2 regions of the Shinella sp. OV683 genome follow, and region 2 is predicted to be linked to the other one. Evidence: riboswitches for the same ligand, from Rfam matches in the RefSeq annotation. Region 2 holds a riboswitch; the other holds the start of a gene.

What was found. Region 2 has a riboswitch for S-adenosylmethionine ahead of metA (homoserine O-acetyltransferase MetA). Riboswitches for the same ligand answer to the same signal wherever they lie in the genome.
Positions count from the first base shown of each region.
Region 1: another riboswitch for S-adenosylmethionine. It lies ahead of ACXHRN_RS22845 (O-succinylhomoserine sulfhydrylase); the one in region 2 lies ahead of metA (homoserine O-acetyltransferase MetA).

Region 1 is NZ_CM173543.1:4,717,847-4,725,382, forward strand. Features, by position in the region: gene ACXHRN_RS22820 (fatty acid desaturase family protein) at 1-800, shown strand, start outside; tRNA gene ACXHRN_RS22825 (tRNA-His) at 946-1,022, shown strand; gene ACXHRN_RS22830 (helix-turn-helix domain-containing protein) at 1,270-1,521, shown strand; gene ACXHRN_RS22835 (BrnA antitoxin family protein) at 1,590-1,823, opposite strand; gene ACXHRN_RS22840 (IlvD/Edd family dehydratase) at 1,935-3,713, opposite strand; gene ACXHRN_RS22845 (O-succinylhomoserine sulfhydrylase) at 3,784-4,968, opposite strand; SAM riboswitch at 5,020-5,098, opposite strand; gene ACXHRN_RS22850 (2'-deoxycytidine 5'-triphosphate deaminase) at 5,168-6,259, shown strand; tRNA gene ACXHRN_RS22855 (tRNA-Gly) at 6,332-6,405, shown strand; gene ACXHRN_RS22860 (efflux RND transporter permease subunit) at 6,597-7,536, opposite strand, start outside.
Region 2 is NZ_CM173543.1:5,302,446-5,309,981, reverse strand. Features, by position in the region: gene ACXHRN_RS25720 (ABC transporter permease) at 1-403, shown strand, start outside; gene ACXHRN_RS25715 (Bax inhibitor-1/YccA family protein) at 613-1,359, shown strand; gene ACXHRN_RS25710 (GNAT family N-acetyltransferase) at 1,431-1,979, shown strand; gene ACXHRN_RS25705 (DUF1737 domain-containing protein) at 2,161-2,367, opposite strand; gene ACXHRN_RS25700 (HpcH/HpaI aldolase/citrate lyase family protein) at 2,364-3,269, opposite strand; gene ACXHRN_RS25695 (hypothetical protein) at 3,390-3,653, shown strand; gene ACXHRN_RS25690 (AAA family ATPase) at 3,776-4,618, shown strand; SAM riboswitch at 4,697-4,774, shown strand; gene metA (homoserine O-acetyltransferase MetA) at 4,818-5,765, shown strand; gene ACXHRN_RS25680 (vWA domain-containing protein) at 5,778-6,962, shown strand; gene ubiG (bifunctional 2-polyprenyl-6-hydroxyphenol methylase/3-demethylubiquinol 3-O-methyltransferase UbiG) at 7,013-7,536, shown strand, end outside.

The DNA of each region.
Region 1 (7,536 bases), 580 kb from region 2:
CTGTGCATTGGGGGTTGATTGTCCTGCTGGGTGCACTGATCATCGCGCGGGTGCCGTTCTGGTGGCTGTTGTTGCTGCCACAGGGCATATTGATCGTGTTTCTGTTCACGCTCCTGCATGAGGCGGTGCATCTGACGCCATTTCGCACGCCGTGGATCAACAATGTTGCCGCGCGGGTTTCAGGCTTCCTGCTGTTCTTGCCGCCGGGCTGGTTCCGCTATTTTCATTTCGCCCATCACCGCTACACGCAGGATCCGGAAAACGACCCGGAACTTGCCTCGCCGAAACCCGATACGCTGATGCAATACATCGTGCATGTCTCGGGCATTCCGGTCTATTGGGGCGAGATCAAAGGCCTGTTCATCAACGCGCTGGACCGCAACCGCGCCAGCTATATTCCGCCCAAAGGCTATCCGAAGGTCAGGAACGAGGCGCGGGTAACGCTGGCGCTGTATGCGATGCTCACGGCACTTTCGATCTATTTCCACAGCGCAGTGCTGATCTGGGTCTGGCTGCTGCCGGCATTGATCGGCCAGCCGTTCCTCCGGCTCTACCTGCTGGCCGAACATGGCCGCTGCGCCTTCGTCGCCAATATGCTGGAGAATACGCGGACCACCAAAACCACCTGGCTGGTGCGCAAGCTCGCCTGGAACATGCCCTATCACACCGAGCATCACTCCTATCCGGGCGTGCCATTCCATCGCCTGCCGGAATTCCATGCGATCATCGAGGACCAGCTGAAGGTGGTGGAGAACGGTTATGTCAGGTTCAATGCCCGCTATATCGAGGGCCTTCACTGAGTGTTTGCTGTTCCCAGGGGATCGCGAGGACGTTGATTTCAGTGTGATAATGGCTCATTCGGAAAATTCGCAACGAAAGGGCTTGAAAAAAAATCCCAGCCCCCGTATGTGACGCCCACGAATGCCACACATTCGAAATGGTTAAGCGGTTGTAGCTCAGTTGGTTAGAGCGCAGGATTGTGGCTCCTGAGGTCGGAGGTTCGAGACCCCCCAACCGTACCATTCCCCACATCAATGTATTGAGGATTGAAGAAGCATATCCGGCGCATGCTGCCCGTTCGAACGGACAGACGAGCCCACCGACATGCCGTTCCCCCGCGCCTCTGGCAGACTCCAGCGAGTGGAACTACTACCTATCCGTTCTTGCCCTCTTCGCACTCGCAGCATAAAACTCGAGTCGTCCATTGGACAGTCAATTGATATTGGAGCTCTGTCATTTTCGTCAGACTTTAAAGCGAAGGGACCCTCTATGACCATTTCACTCAAGCGTTTGGATCAGTACGATCAGGGTGCAGTTGACGTATCGCTCGTCGGTAGCAAAGTGAGAACAGCCCGCCTGTCGGTCGGCTACTCTATCGACGATCTCGCCGAGACTTGCGGCCTGACTGGCGCGGAGATCACCGAGATCGAAGACGGCCAGGATGCCGATCCGGCACGCCTGAAGCGTATTGCCTCAGCATTGCAGGTCTCGCTCGAGAGCCTTCTCGACGAGCAATCCTAATTAGACAAGGCCGCTGGCCCAATCGGGCCGGCCGCCCTCTTCCGGGGCATGGGGCGCCCGCTACTCCCTCAGATCTTTGCAGCGATCGCCCGCACCAGCATGTCGTTGAGGCGCTCCTGCCAACCGGGGCCGTCCTCCTGGAAATGCGCGAGAACCGCGCTGTCAAGCTTGATCGACACCAGCTCCTTGGCGCTCGGCAAAGCCTTGCGCTCGACAGCCGCCTCAACAGGCCGCTTGGCCGGCTTGAACAGGGCTTGGGCTGCATCCATCGGATTGACCGGCCGGCGCGGGGTGTTTGCCATTTTACTCTTTCCCAGATGCATTGCTTGATTCGAAGATATCATTACCGCAGTGGCGTAAGGATGGCAGCACGGCGGCGGAAAAATGCCGCCGCTATCTTATGAGCAACCGCGTCAGTGATTGTGACGCGGCGGGGTCTTGGCGATCTGGCGGAAATCAGCCGCACCTTCGAGCGTGGCGCCATCGACGAGTTGGGTAACCGAGCGGCGATAGATGCGCTGCCACGGCGTCGCATCAGGCGGCACAGCCGGGATGCCGTCGCCCTTGCGGCGCTCGATCTCTGTTGTGTCGACCAGCATGTTGCAGAGGCCCTGGTTGAAATCGATGCGGATGATGTCGCCGCTGCGCAGCCAGGCAAGCCCGCCACCGGCCGCGCTTTCGGGCGAGGCGTTGAGAATCGACGGGCTGTCGGCAGTTCCGGACTGTCGTCCATCGCCGATCGTCGGCAGGCTCATGATGCCACGCTTCAGGAGATGATCCGGCGGCTGCATGTTGACAACCTCGGCCGAGCCCGGCCAACCGATCGGGCCGGCACCGCGGATGACGAGAATGGTGTTTTCATCTATATTCAGGTCGGGGTCGTTGATGCGCTTGTGGTAGTCCTCCGAACCATCGAAGACCACGGCCTTGCCCTCGAACACACCTTCGCGGCCCGGCTCCTGCAGGTAGCGCTTGCGGAACTCGACCGAAACGACGCTCATTTTCATGATCGCGAAATCGAACAGATTGCCCCTCAGCACCAGGAAGCCAGCGCGCTCCTTGAGAGGCTCGGCATAGGGCTTGATGACATCACGGTCCGAGGCCTCGCGGTTCTGCAGATTCTCGCCCATGGTCTTGCCAGTCACTGTGCGACAGCTGCCATCGAGCTTGCCGTTCTCAAGCAGTTCCCACATGACGGCAGGCGTGCCGCCGGCGCGATGGTACTTCTCGCCGAGATAGGCGCCCGCAGGCTGGATGTTGGCCAGCAGCGGGATATCGAAGCCGTGCACCTGCCAATCCTCTGGATAAAGCTCAACGCCGGCATGCTTGGCCATCGCGGCCAGATGCGGCTGGGCATTGGTCGAGCCGCCGATCGCCGAATTGGTGCGAATGGCATTGAGGAAGGCCTCGCGCGTCAGGATATCGGACGGCTTGAGATCTTCGAGCACGATCTCGACGGCCCGGCGACCTGTACGATAGGCCATCTGGCCGCGCTCGCGATAGGCGGCGGGAATGGCGCCACAGCCGGTCAGCGACAGGCCCAGCGCCTCCGCTAGGGCATTCATGGTCGAGGCGGTGCCCATCGTATTGCAATGGCCGACGGAGGGTGCGGAATCCATGGCGATCTGCAGGAACTCCTCCCCGTCAATCTGGCCCGCGGCCATTTTGCGGCGTGCTTGCCAGATCGCGGTGCCGGAGCCTGCAAGCTTGCCCTCGTGCCAGCCATCCAGCATCGGTCCGCCCGACAGAACGATTGCCGGAATGTCGACTGTCGATGCCGCCATGATGGCCGACGGTGTCGTCTTGTCGCAGCCGGTCGTCAGTACCACGCCGTCGAGCGGATAGCCGTAGAGAATCTCGACCAGGCCGAGATACGCAAGATTGCGATCAAGGGCTGCCGTGGGCCGCTTGCAGTTTTCGAAGATCGGATGGGTGGGGAATTCAATGGGGATACCGCCAGCGTCGCGGATGCCATCGCGGACGCGCTTGGCGAGTTCGACATGGACGCGATTGCAGGGCGTCAGGTCGCTGCCCGACTGAGCGATGCCGATGACCGGCTTGCCCGAGCGCAGCTCTTCCGGCGTGATGCCATAATTCATGAAGCGCTCGAGATAGATCGCCGTCATGTCGATGTGATCGGGATTGTCGAACCAGTCCTGCGAACGCAGACGGCGCACGGGCTTATCAGACATGATCAAACAATCCTCCCAAATCATTCCGGAATCAAAACGGCCCCGAAAATCGAGGCCGTAATATATTGCTTTAGCTGGCGATTCCGGCAAGAGCCCGATCGAAATCCTCGATCAAATCGTCACCATCCTCAATGCCCGCCGACAGCCGCAGCAGGCCGGACGAGATGCCGAGTTCGGCACGGGCTTCTTCAGTCAGGTTCTTGTGGGTGGTGGTGGCCGGATGAGTGATCAGGCTCTTGGCATCGCCGAGATTGTTGGAAATCTTGACGACTTCCAGCTTGTTCTGGACGGAGAAAGCAGCGCTTTTGCCGCCCTTGAGCTCGAATGCCACCAGTGTCGAACCGCCGGTCATCTGCCTGGCAATGATATCGGCCTGCGGATGGTCCTTGCGGCCGGGATAGATGACCTTGGAGACGGCCTTGTGGCCGGCCAGGAAATCGGCAAGGCGGGCAGCGCTTTCCGTCTGCTGCTTGATGCGCAGCGCCATTGTCTCGAGACCTTTGAGCAGCACCCAGGCATTGAAGGGCGACATGGCCGGGCCCGAATGACGGAAGTAGTCATGCAGGTTGGCGTCGATCCATTCCTTGTCGGACAGCACGACGCCGCCCAGGCAGCGGCCCTGGCCGTCGATATGCTTGGTGGCGGAATAGACGACGATATGGGCGCCGAGTTCGAGTGGCTTCTGGAACAGTGGCGTCGCAAACACATTGTCGACTACGACCTTGGCGCCGATCTGGTTGGCGAGCTTGGCGACGCCGATCAGGTCGACAACTTCCAGCGTCGGGTTGGTCGGGCTTTCCAGGAAGAACACCTTGGTGTTCGGACGCACGGCCTTTTCCCAGTTCTCGACGTTCTTGCCGTCGATGAGCGTGCATTCAATGCCGTATTTCGGCGCCAGCGTCTCGACCACCCAGCGGCAGGAGCCGAACAGGGCGCGGGCCGCGACGATGTGGTCGCCGGCCTTCAGCTGGCAGAGGATGGCGGCAGAAACAGCAGCCATGCCGGATGCCGTGGCGCGCGCATCTTCAGAGCCTTCGAGCATGCACATGCGCTTTTCGAACATGTCATTGGTGGGGGAGCCGTATCGCGCGTAGATGAAGCCATCGTCTTCGCCCTTGAACCGGGCTTCAGCCGCTTCGGCGGAGTCATAGACAAAGCCCTGCGTCAGGAAGATTGCTTCCGAAGTTTCACCAAATTGCGAACGCAAAGTGCCGCCGTGGACGAGTTTGGTTGCCGGCCGCCAGTTCTTGCTCATTTCTTGAACCCACCTTCAAAACAAAAAACCGGCCGCGTAAAGCAAGCCGGTTTCATCACGAACCCGGCCTTTTTAGCTACTTGTTTTACGTGGCTGCAAGCCGGCCGGCCAAATCACCACGGGATAAAGCGGGCTTACCTGATCTCATGGCTTGCGTCAATGATGCGGGATTTCTATTGTCCGGGCAAAGTGAGGATCAATGGCTGGAATTTTGGCAGACCGCGCAATAAAGGCGCTTTTCGACGAGGGCCGACTAAAGGCCGAGAAACCCCTCGAGGCCGACCAGATCCAGCCTGCCAGCCTTGACCTGCGCCTGGGTTCGAAGGCATTTCGCGTGCGCGCTTCGTTTCTTCCCGGCCCCTCAAAGCGGGTTTCCGACAAGCTCGGACGCCTCAGCCTGCATGTCTTCGACCTCGCAGAGGGTGCTGTGCTGGAGACGGGGTGTGTCTACATCGTGCCCCTGCTCGAAAGCCTGGAACTCCCGGAAATCCTGTCTGCCTCGGCCAATCCCAAGAGTTCGACCGGCCGCCTCGATATCTTCACGCGCGTGATCACCGATTACGCCCAGGAGTTCGACAAGATCCCGGCCGGCTACAAGGGACCGCTGTATCTCGAAATTTCGCCCAAGACATTTCCGGTAATTGTGCGGCGTGGCTCGCGGCTGTCGCAGATCCGCTTCCGCGACGGTCAGGCGCTGCTGCGCGAAGACGAGATGCTGGCGCTGCATCTGGCGGAAACGCTGGTGGCGAGCGAGACGCCGGCGATCTCCGGTTCCTCGATCGCACTGTCGATCGACCTCAAGGGTAGCGGTCCCGATGGTCTGATCGGCTATCGCGGCAAGCGGCATTCGGCCGTCATCGACGTCGATGTCAAGGCCGCCCATGACATCTACGATTTCTGGGAGCCGCTTTACAGCCGTGGCCTGAACGAGTTGATCCTCGATCCCGACGAGTTCTACATCCTCGTCAGTCGCGAGGCCGTGCATGTGCCGCCGCTTTATGCGGCCGAGATGGTGCCGTTCGATCCGCTGGTGGGCGAATTCCGTGTGCACTATGCCGGCTTCTTCGATCCGGGCTTCGGCCATGCCAGTGCCGGAGGCACCGGTTCGCGCGCGGTGCTCGAAGTGCGCAGCCACGATGTGCCCTTCATCCTCGACCATGGCCAGATCATCGGCCGGCTGGTCTACGAGCATATGCGGGAACTGCCCGAAGCACTCTACGGCACCGGGCTCGGCTCGAACTACCAGGCGCAGGGCCTGAAGTTGTCCAAGCATTTTCGCGCACCGGAGTGAGCCAGCCTCACGGGATGTGCCGCGCAAATGCGCTTGACAGGACGGCGCATCCCGTGGAATTGGATTGTGAGCGCGGGTGTAGCTCAATGGTAGAGCAGCAGCTTCCCAAGCTGAATACGAGGGTTCGATTCCCTTCACCCGCTCCACATCTTCAATAGCTTAGCGATATCGCGCGTCACTCGTCGCCGCATACTGCTTGTGAACCTTGTTTCGCGCTCGAAGACCTCGGAGCGGTTCGATGCATATCCTCCGCACGGGCGAAACAGAGCTATCCACATCGGAAAAGGCCGGCGAACATCTCGCCGGCCTTTTGTTCTTCAAAGATCGCTTGATCCAGTCATTCCGCCGCGAGCGGCTTGTCCTGGATATCGTTGGCGGCGGGATGGCGGCTCCTGGAGGAGCCCGGCTTGCCTTCGGCGACAGGCCGCTCGGCTTCCAGCGATTGCAGCCGCTCCTCGAGCGAAGAGATGGTGCGGCTGTTGTCGTTGAGGATGCGCGTCAGTTCCGCATTTTCCATCACTTCCTGCTCCTCGTCCTTCTTGCCGACCAGGCGGCCGAAGATCCAGGCGAGCAGCCGCGAGAGGTCATCCATGATCAGGAAGAAGCTGGGCACGACGACCAGCGACAGCACGGTCGAGACGATGATGCCGCCGATAACGGCGATTGCCATCGGCGCGCGGAAGGCACCGCCTTCGCCGACGCCGAGCGCCGAGGGCAGCATGCCGGCCGACATGGCGATGGAGGTCATGATGATCGGTCGGGCGCGCTTGCGGCCGGCTTCCACCATGGCTTCGGTGCGCTTCATGCCCCGATGCATCATCTCGATGGCGAAGTCTACGAGCAGGATGGCGTTCTTGGTGACGATACCCATCAGCATCAGGATGCCGATCAGCACCGGCATCGACAGCGAGTTGCCGGTGACGATCAGCCCCACCGCCACGCCGCCGATGGCGAGCGGCAGCGAGAACAGGATGGTGAACGGCTGGATGACGTCCTTGAACAGCAGGATCAGCACACCGAGCACCAGCATCAGGCCGAGCAGCATCGCCTTGACGAAGCCCTGGACCATTTCGCCCTGGATCTTGGTGTCGCCACTTTCCAGCTTCTGGACGGTGGCGGGCAGCTTGGCCTGATCGATTGCCTTTGTGAACGCGGCCGTCGCCGTATCCAGGGCAACGCCCGGCGGCAAGCTGGCACCCAAGGTGACGACGCGATTTCGGTCGTAACGCTTGATCGTGCTTGGGCCTTCCGAATAGTTGACATCGGCAACCGATGAC
Region 2 (7,536 bases):
GGATATGATCGGCCAGATGGCGGTCGGCGTGCGTGCCGCCTCGTCGATTGCGCTGGTAGTCTCGGTGCTGGTGCTGGCTGGGGCGATTGCCGCCGGCAACAGGGCCCGCATCCATGACGCGGTGGTGCTCAAGACGCTCGGCGCCCGGCGGACGATGCTGATGTCGGCCTATCTCTACGAATATGTGCTGCTGGGGCTCTCCGCTTCGGTCTTCGCGCTCGCCGCCGCCACGGCCGCATCCTGGTATGTGGTCACCGAAATCATGGAACTGCCATTCACTTTCCTGGCCACGACGGCGTTGACGACCCTGCTGGTCGCACTGGCGGTGACAGCGGGGACAGGGCTCGCCGGCACCTGGTCGGTACTTGGCCAGAAGGCGGCGCCGGTGCTTCGCGAACTGTAGCAAAACGGGAAAAGATAGAGCGACTCAATCGAAAGACGCAAAACATGACTCTTTTGTCATGGTAAGGCCCTTGCTTCAAATTGAAAGCGCCCCCATATTCAGCCCATGCTTGCTGGAGCTCCGCAGCGGCGCACGGGCGATGACTGCCATGGGTGGCCTATGGTCCGGTACCGTGAAATCTGAGAAACCGGAGCTTTTTAGAGGGAACTATGTCTGATATCAGAGACTTCCAAACCCGAACCGTCAATCCGGCTGTCGGTCGCACCGATGCCGCGATCGACCAGGGTCTGCGCTCTTATATGCTCAAGGTCTACAACCTTATGGCCGTGGGCGTGGCGCTGACCGGACTGGTCGCCTATGCCTTTTCAGAGATGGCCGGTACCCGTGAAGCGCTGACGCCGTTCGGCGTCGCCATCTATACGAGCCCGCTCCGCTGGGCCATCCTTTTCGCTCCGCTTGCGTTGGTGTTCTTCATCAGCTTCCGGATCGAAAAGATGAGCGCCTTTGCCGCTCAGCTGACGTACTGGATCTATGCCGGCCTGGTTGGCGCTTCGCTGTCGAGCATCTTCCTGGTCTATACCGACGCCTCGATCGTCAAGACCTTTGCGGTGACCGCTGCCTCGTTCGCGGCGCTTTCGCTTTACGGTTACACGACCAAGCGTGATCTTTCGGCCATGGGCTCGTTCCTGGTCATGGGTCTTTTCGGCCTGATCATCGCCTCGCTCGTCAACATCTTCCTGAAATCTTCGGCGCTGGATTTCGCGCTGTCGGCCATCGGCGTGCTCATCTTCGCCGGCCTGACCGCCTGGGACACCCAGAAGATCAAGGAAATGTACCTCGAAAGCGACGGCGTGGAAGCCATGAGCAAGAAGGCCATCATGGGCGCGCTTGCCCTGTACATGGACTTCATCAACCTGTTCCTTTTCCTGTTGCGCTTCATGGGCAACCGCGAATAAGACAGGTCGAAAGCCTGAACTATCAAGGGCGGCTCTCAAGCCGCCCTTTTGCTATGTGGAGAATTTGAGCGATGAAGATCCGCGTTCGCGATGCCGCCGTCACCGACGTTTCCATCATCACCGAGATCTATCGGGAATCGGTGCTCAATGGCATCGGCACCTACGAGCTCGAGGCGCCGTCCGAGACCGAGATGACATCGCGGTTCAACACGATCGCATCGCAGAACTATCCCTACCTCATCGCCGAGGATGAAAACGGCGGCGTATTGGGATATGCCTACGCCTCGCCTTTCCGCACCCGCCCCGCCTATCGCTATCTCGCCGAGGACTCGATCTATGTCTCCGCCGACGCGCGGGGTTTGGGCGTCGGCGCCATCCTGCTGGATGCGTTGTTGAGCCGTACAGCCGAACTCGGCATCCGCCAGATGGTGGCCGTCATCGGCGGCGCCAATCCGGCCTCGGTCGCGTTGCATGAAAAGGCCGGCTTCAAGCATACAGGACTGATGCCCGCCAGCGGTTTCAAATTCGGCAAATGGGTCGATACCGTTCTGATGCAGCTGGAACTCGGCGAAGGCGCCGACACGATTCCGACAGAAGAGCCGAAGCTCAAGACGGTTTGAGGGCCGGGGCGCTAAGATGAACCTTTCCTCTTCTCCCCACGGGGAGAAGGTGGCCCGAAGGGCCGGATGAGGGGCATCGCCGCATTTGCAAGCACCCCTCATCGCCTCGCATACGCTCGGTACTTCTCCCCGCAGGGGAGAAGAGGGAGTTCGCCTCTAACTAACCCCGATACTCAATAGCCTACTGCTCACCGAGCTTGATATCAGGCGTATATTCCTTGCCCTCGACCTCCTTGACGACCGCCTGGCCCGCCATCATCAGGTTGGTCTGGGAATTATAGGCGTAGCTCGGCGAACCGTGCAGCGACCAGCCGTTGTTGAGCGCCGCCGTGACGCGGTGGCAGAATGCGGAATCGTCCTGGCCGGTGAGGAAGCGGTAGAGTTTCATGCTGATGTCCTTGACTTGATCTTGTCCGCGCGGGCGGCGAGCGCCAGCGCCTGATTGTAGTGCAGCCGCTCGACCATCTTGCCGTCTACGTCAATCGCGTTGAGTGTCTTGGCGGTGGGATTCGAGAAAGCCTTGATGATCGCCTCGGCCTCGGCAACATCTGCGGCTGACGGCTGGAACAGTCTGTTGGCGGCCTCGACCTGGGAAGGATGAATGAGCATCTTGCCGTCAAAGCCCATTGCGCGGCCCTGCGCGCATTCGGCCTCGTACGGCGCCAGATCGCGAAAATCGTTCGACACCGAGTCCAGTACCGAAAGTCCGAAGGCGCGGCCGGCCAGCACCACCTGCATCAGCCAGGGCACCAGATAGGTGCGCGCCGGATCAGCCAGCACGCCGGTATCCTTGCGCAGATCGTTGAGCCCGACCACGAGGCAATCCAGCCGCCCGCCGCGTGTCCTGCCGGTCTCGGCGATCGAGCCGGCATTGAGGATGCCGAGCGGCGTTTCCATCATCGCCCAGATCCGCAAGGTTTCAGGCGCGTCGTTGTCGGCGAGGAAGCCGGAGAGGTCGAGAATGTCGTCCGCGGTATTTACCTTGGGCACGAGCACCGCATCCGGCTCACATTCCACCACCAGCGCCAGATCGGCCTCGTAGTGGGCCGTCGAGGCGGCATTGATGCGGATGACGATCTCGCGATCCTTCAAAGGACGGGCAGCCAGAAAATCGCGGATATTCTTGCGTGCCTCTTCCTTCTGTTCCTCGGCCACAGCATCCTCGAGATCGAGGATGACGGCATCCATTTCGAGGCTCGAAAGCTTGGCGATGGCGCGCGCGTTGGATGCAGGCAGGCACAATACAGAGCGGCGAAGAGGGAGGGACGTGGGATCGGAATTCAGTGTCATGGTCGTTTTATGGCCCGAATTCCGCCGGAGTTCAAGAATATGTGACGGAGGCTAGACCATGGGACCCTTGCAATTGAGGGGAAACTACCTCATCTTATGGTCAAAGGAATGGTGATTACCATGAGAAGCTTGCGTTCATTCTTGCTCACGCTCAGCGGCTTGACCTTCGTCGCAGTTGCAGCCTTGTTTACAGCGTCCATCGGCCTGGCGATCGCTGGCGCCGTGACGGTGCTGTTGTTTGGCCAATGGCTTTCCAATGTGCTTTCCGGCAACCAGCCGCAGCCTGTGCGCGCCTATACGCGGCCACGCCGCACGACTGCAGAGCAGCATGCCGAGGCGCTCCGCATCTGGAATGACGGCAAGGGCACGATCATCGACATGTGATACATCGGCCGGGCTTTCAGCCTTGGCCGGATAGAAGGCGGACGTTCACGTTCCGCCTTTTTTGTTGCCTAGAATTTCCCCAAATACCAATGACCGAATGAATTCAGATAACGGATAGAGACATGCAGTTTACCGGCACCAAACACTACATCGCCGACAAGGACCTGATGGTCGCGGTCAATGCCGCCATCCGGCTCGAACGGCCGCTGCTGGTGAAAGGCGAGCCGGGTACCGGCAAGACGGAGCTTGCGCGGCAGGTGGCGGAAAGCCTCGGCCTGCGGCTGATCGAATGGAACGTCAAATCCACCACCAAGGCCCAGCAGGGCCTTTATGAGTACGATGCCGTCTCGCGCCTGCGCGACAGCCAGCTCGGCGATATCAGAGTCCACGACATCAAGAACTATATCCGCAAGGGCAAGCTCTGGGACGCGTTTCAGGCAAACGAGAAAGTCGTGCTGCTGATCGACGAGATCGACAAGGCCGATATCGAGTTTCCCAACGACCTCCTGCAGGAACTCGACCGCATGGAGTTCCACGTCTACGAGACCAACGAGACGATCGAGGCGCGTGTACGGCCGATCGTCATCATCACCTCCAACAACGAGAAAGAGCTGCCGGACGCATTCCTGCGCCGCTGCTTCTTCCATTACATCCGCTTTCCCGACGCCGATACGCTGGCAGCAATCGTCGAGGTGCATTATCCAGGCATCAAGAAGCGCCTGCTGTCCGAGGCGCTGAGCCGTTTCTTCGAGATCAGGGAAATGCCCGGCCTGAAGAAGAAGCCATCGACATCGGAAGCACTCGACTGGATCCGCCTGCTCGTTGCCGATGACGTCGAGCCCGAAACGCTTGCCGCCAGCGACAAGAACGCTTTGCCCAAGCTACATGGCGCACTGCTCAAGAACGAGCAGGACGTTCACCTGTTCGAGCGGCTGGCATTCATGGCGCGCAGAGAGATGCGCTAGGGCGTATGCCCAAGAGGCCTACGCCCGCCAAATCGCCTGCTTTCAACCCGATTGATAAATTTCTTCACCCGGTATATGAGACATATCCGTGGTGATTTGCCGGCCGGCTTGCAGCCACGTTAAACAAATTGCTAAATGGGGCCACCGCATTCGGGGACCGGCAATCTGTTTAAGCGCCGGTAATCTATGGAGTACCCCGATGCCTATCAAGATTCCAGACCAGCTCCCTGCCTTCCAGACGCTCATCGACGAGGGCGTTTCGGTGATGACGGATTCCGTCGCCATCCGCCAGGATATCCGCCCGCTGCATATCGGTCTGCTGAACCTCATGCCCAACAAGATCAAGACAGAGATCCAGATCGCGCGGCTGGTTGGCGCGTCGCCGCTGCAAGTGGAGCTGTCGCTGATCCGCATCGGCGGCCACAAGTCAAAGAACACGTCCGAAGATCACATCCTGTCGTTCTACAAGACCTGGGACGAGGTGAAGCACCGCAAGTTCGACGGCTTCATCATCACCGGCGCGCCGGTCGAGATGCTCGACTACGAGGACGTGACCTATTGGGACGAGCTCAAGCAGATCCTCGATTGGACGACAACGCATGTCCATTCGACGCTCAACATCTGCTGGGGGGCGATGGCGGCGATCTATCATTTCCACAAAGTGCCGAAGTATACGCTGTCGGAGAAGGCCTTCGGGGTTTATCAGCACCGCAACCTCAAGCCCACCTCACCCTATCTGCTGGGTTTTTCGGATGATTTTGCCGTGCCGGTGTCGCGCTGGACAGAGGTGCTGCGGAGGGATATCGACCCGTCTTCCGGGCTTGAAGTGCTGATGACCTCGCACGATGCGGGCCTGTGCCTCGTCGCCGAAAAGAAGGGCAACCGGCTCTACATGTTCAATCATGTCGAATATGACTCGACGTCGTTGGCCGACGAATATTTCCGCGACCAGTCCGCAGGCATTCCGATCAAGATGCCGGCACACTATTTTCCGCACAACGATCCCAGCCAGGTGCCGCTCAACCGCTGGCGCAGCCACGCGCATCTGCTGTTCGGTAACTGGATCAACCAAGTCTACCAGACGACAGAGTTCAACATCGCCGACATCGGCGAGAAAGAGAAGTCGCCGCAATTGCTGCCGGCATGAGGTCACGCCGGCATGTTCCTCCCGTTCTTCCTCGAGCTCAAGGCAGCGAAAGTCCCGGTGACCCTCCGGGAATTTCTGCTGCTGCTCAAGGGAATGGAAGCCCACATAGCCGACTATGATATCGAGGCGTTCTATTATCTCGCCCGTGCCTCGCTGGTGAAGGACGAGCGCTTCATCGACCGCTTCGACCGCGTCTTCGCTCACTGCTTCAAGGGCGTACAAGCTGTCGGCGGCACATCCGTGATCGATGTCGCAGAGATACCGGACGAATGGCTGATGCGGCTGGCCGACAAACACTTGAGCCCGGAAGAAAAGGCGCTGGTGGAAAGCCTCGGCGGCTTCGAGAAGTTGATGGAGACGCTGAAGGAGCGACTGGCCGAACAGAAGGGCCGGCATCAGGGCGGCAACAAGTGGATCGGTACGGGCGGCACCTCGCCGTTTGGTGCCGGTGGCTACAATCCGGAAGGCGTTCGCATCGGCCAGAATGAATCGCGCCATCGCCGTGCGGTGAAAGTCTGGGACAAGCGTGCATTCAGGAATCTCGATGATTCCGTCGAACTCGGTACGCGCAATATCAAGGTGGCGCTGAAGCGCCTGCGGCGTTGGGTGCGCGACGGCGCCGACGAGGAACTCGATCTCGACAACACCATCCGTGCCACGGCTGAGCATGGCTGGCTGGACGTGCAGACACGGCCGGAGCGCAAGAACAAGGTCAAGCTGCTGATGTTCTTCGATATCGGCGGCTCGATGGATGATCACCTGAAAATCGCCGAGGAACTGTTTTCTGCCGCCAAGGCCGAATTCCGGCAGCTGGAATATTTCTACTTCCACAATTGCCTTTATGAGGGCGTCTGGAAGGACAATTACCGCCGCAAGTCGTCGATGATCGACACGTCGGAGATCATCCGCACCTATGGGCCGGACTACAAGGTGATCTTCGCCGGCGACGCCTCGATGAGCCCCTATGAGATCACCATGGCCGGTGGGTCGGTCGAGCATTGGAACAAGGAACCGGGTGCTGCGTGGCTCAACCGCGTGACCGGGCATTTCCGCAAATGCGTGTGGCTCAACCCGATCAACGAGCAATATTGGGGCCATACCCAGTCGACCGGCATCATCCGCGAACTTTTTGCGGGGAAGATGTATCCGCTGACCCTCGGCGGGCTGGAGGCTGCGGCAAAAGAACTGTCGCGATAGGCTGTATCGGCCTATATAGAGCATGTATCGAGCATAGCCGGAGTATCACCATGTCCGAAGCCGCCAAGACCACTATCGACCAGACGGAAGTCGACCGTTTTTCGGCCATGGCCGCCGAGTGGTGGGATCCGACAGGCAAATTCCGGCCACTGCACAAGTTCAATCCGGTGCGCATCGAATATATCCGCAACAAGGTGGCCGAAAAATTCGGCCGCGATCCGAAATCCCGGCCATTCGAGGGCCTGCGCGTGCTCGATATCGGCTGCGGCGGCGGCCTTCTGTCCGAGCCGATTGCCCGGATGGGCGCCAATGTGCTCGGCGCCGACGCCTCGGAACGCAATATCGGCATTGCCAAAACCCATGCCGAACAGACCGGCGTCGTGGTCGACTACCGAGCCGTGACCGCCGAGGCACTGGCGGCCGATGACGAGAAGTTCGACGTCGTGCTGAACATGGAAGTCGTCGAGCATGTCTCCGACGTGCCGTTCTTCATCGAGACCTGCGCCACCATGGTCAAGCCGGGTGGGCTGATGTTCGTCGCCACCATCAACCGCACCTTCAAGGCCGCAGCCCT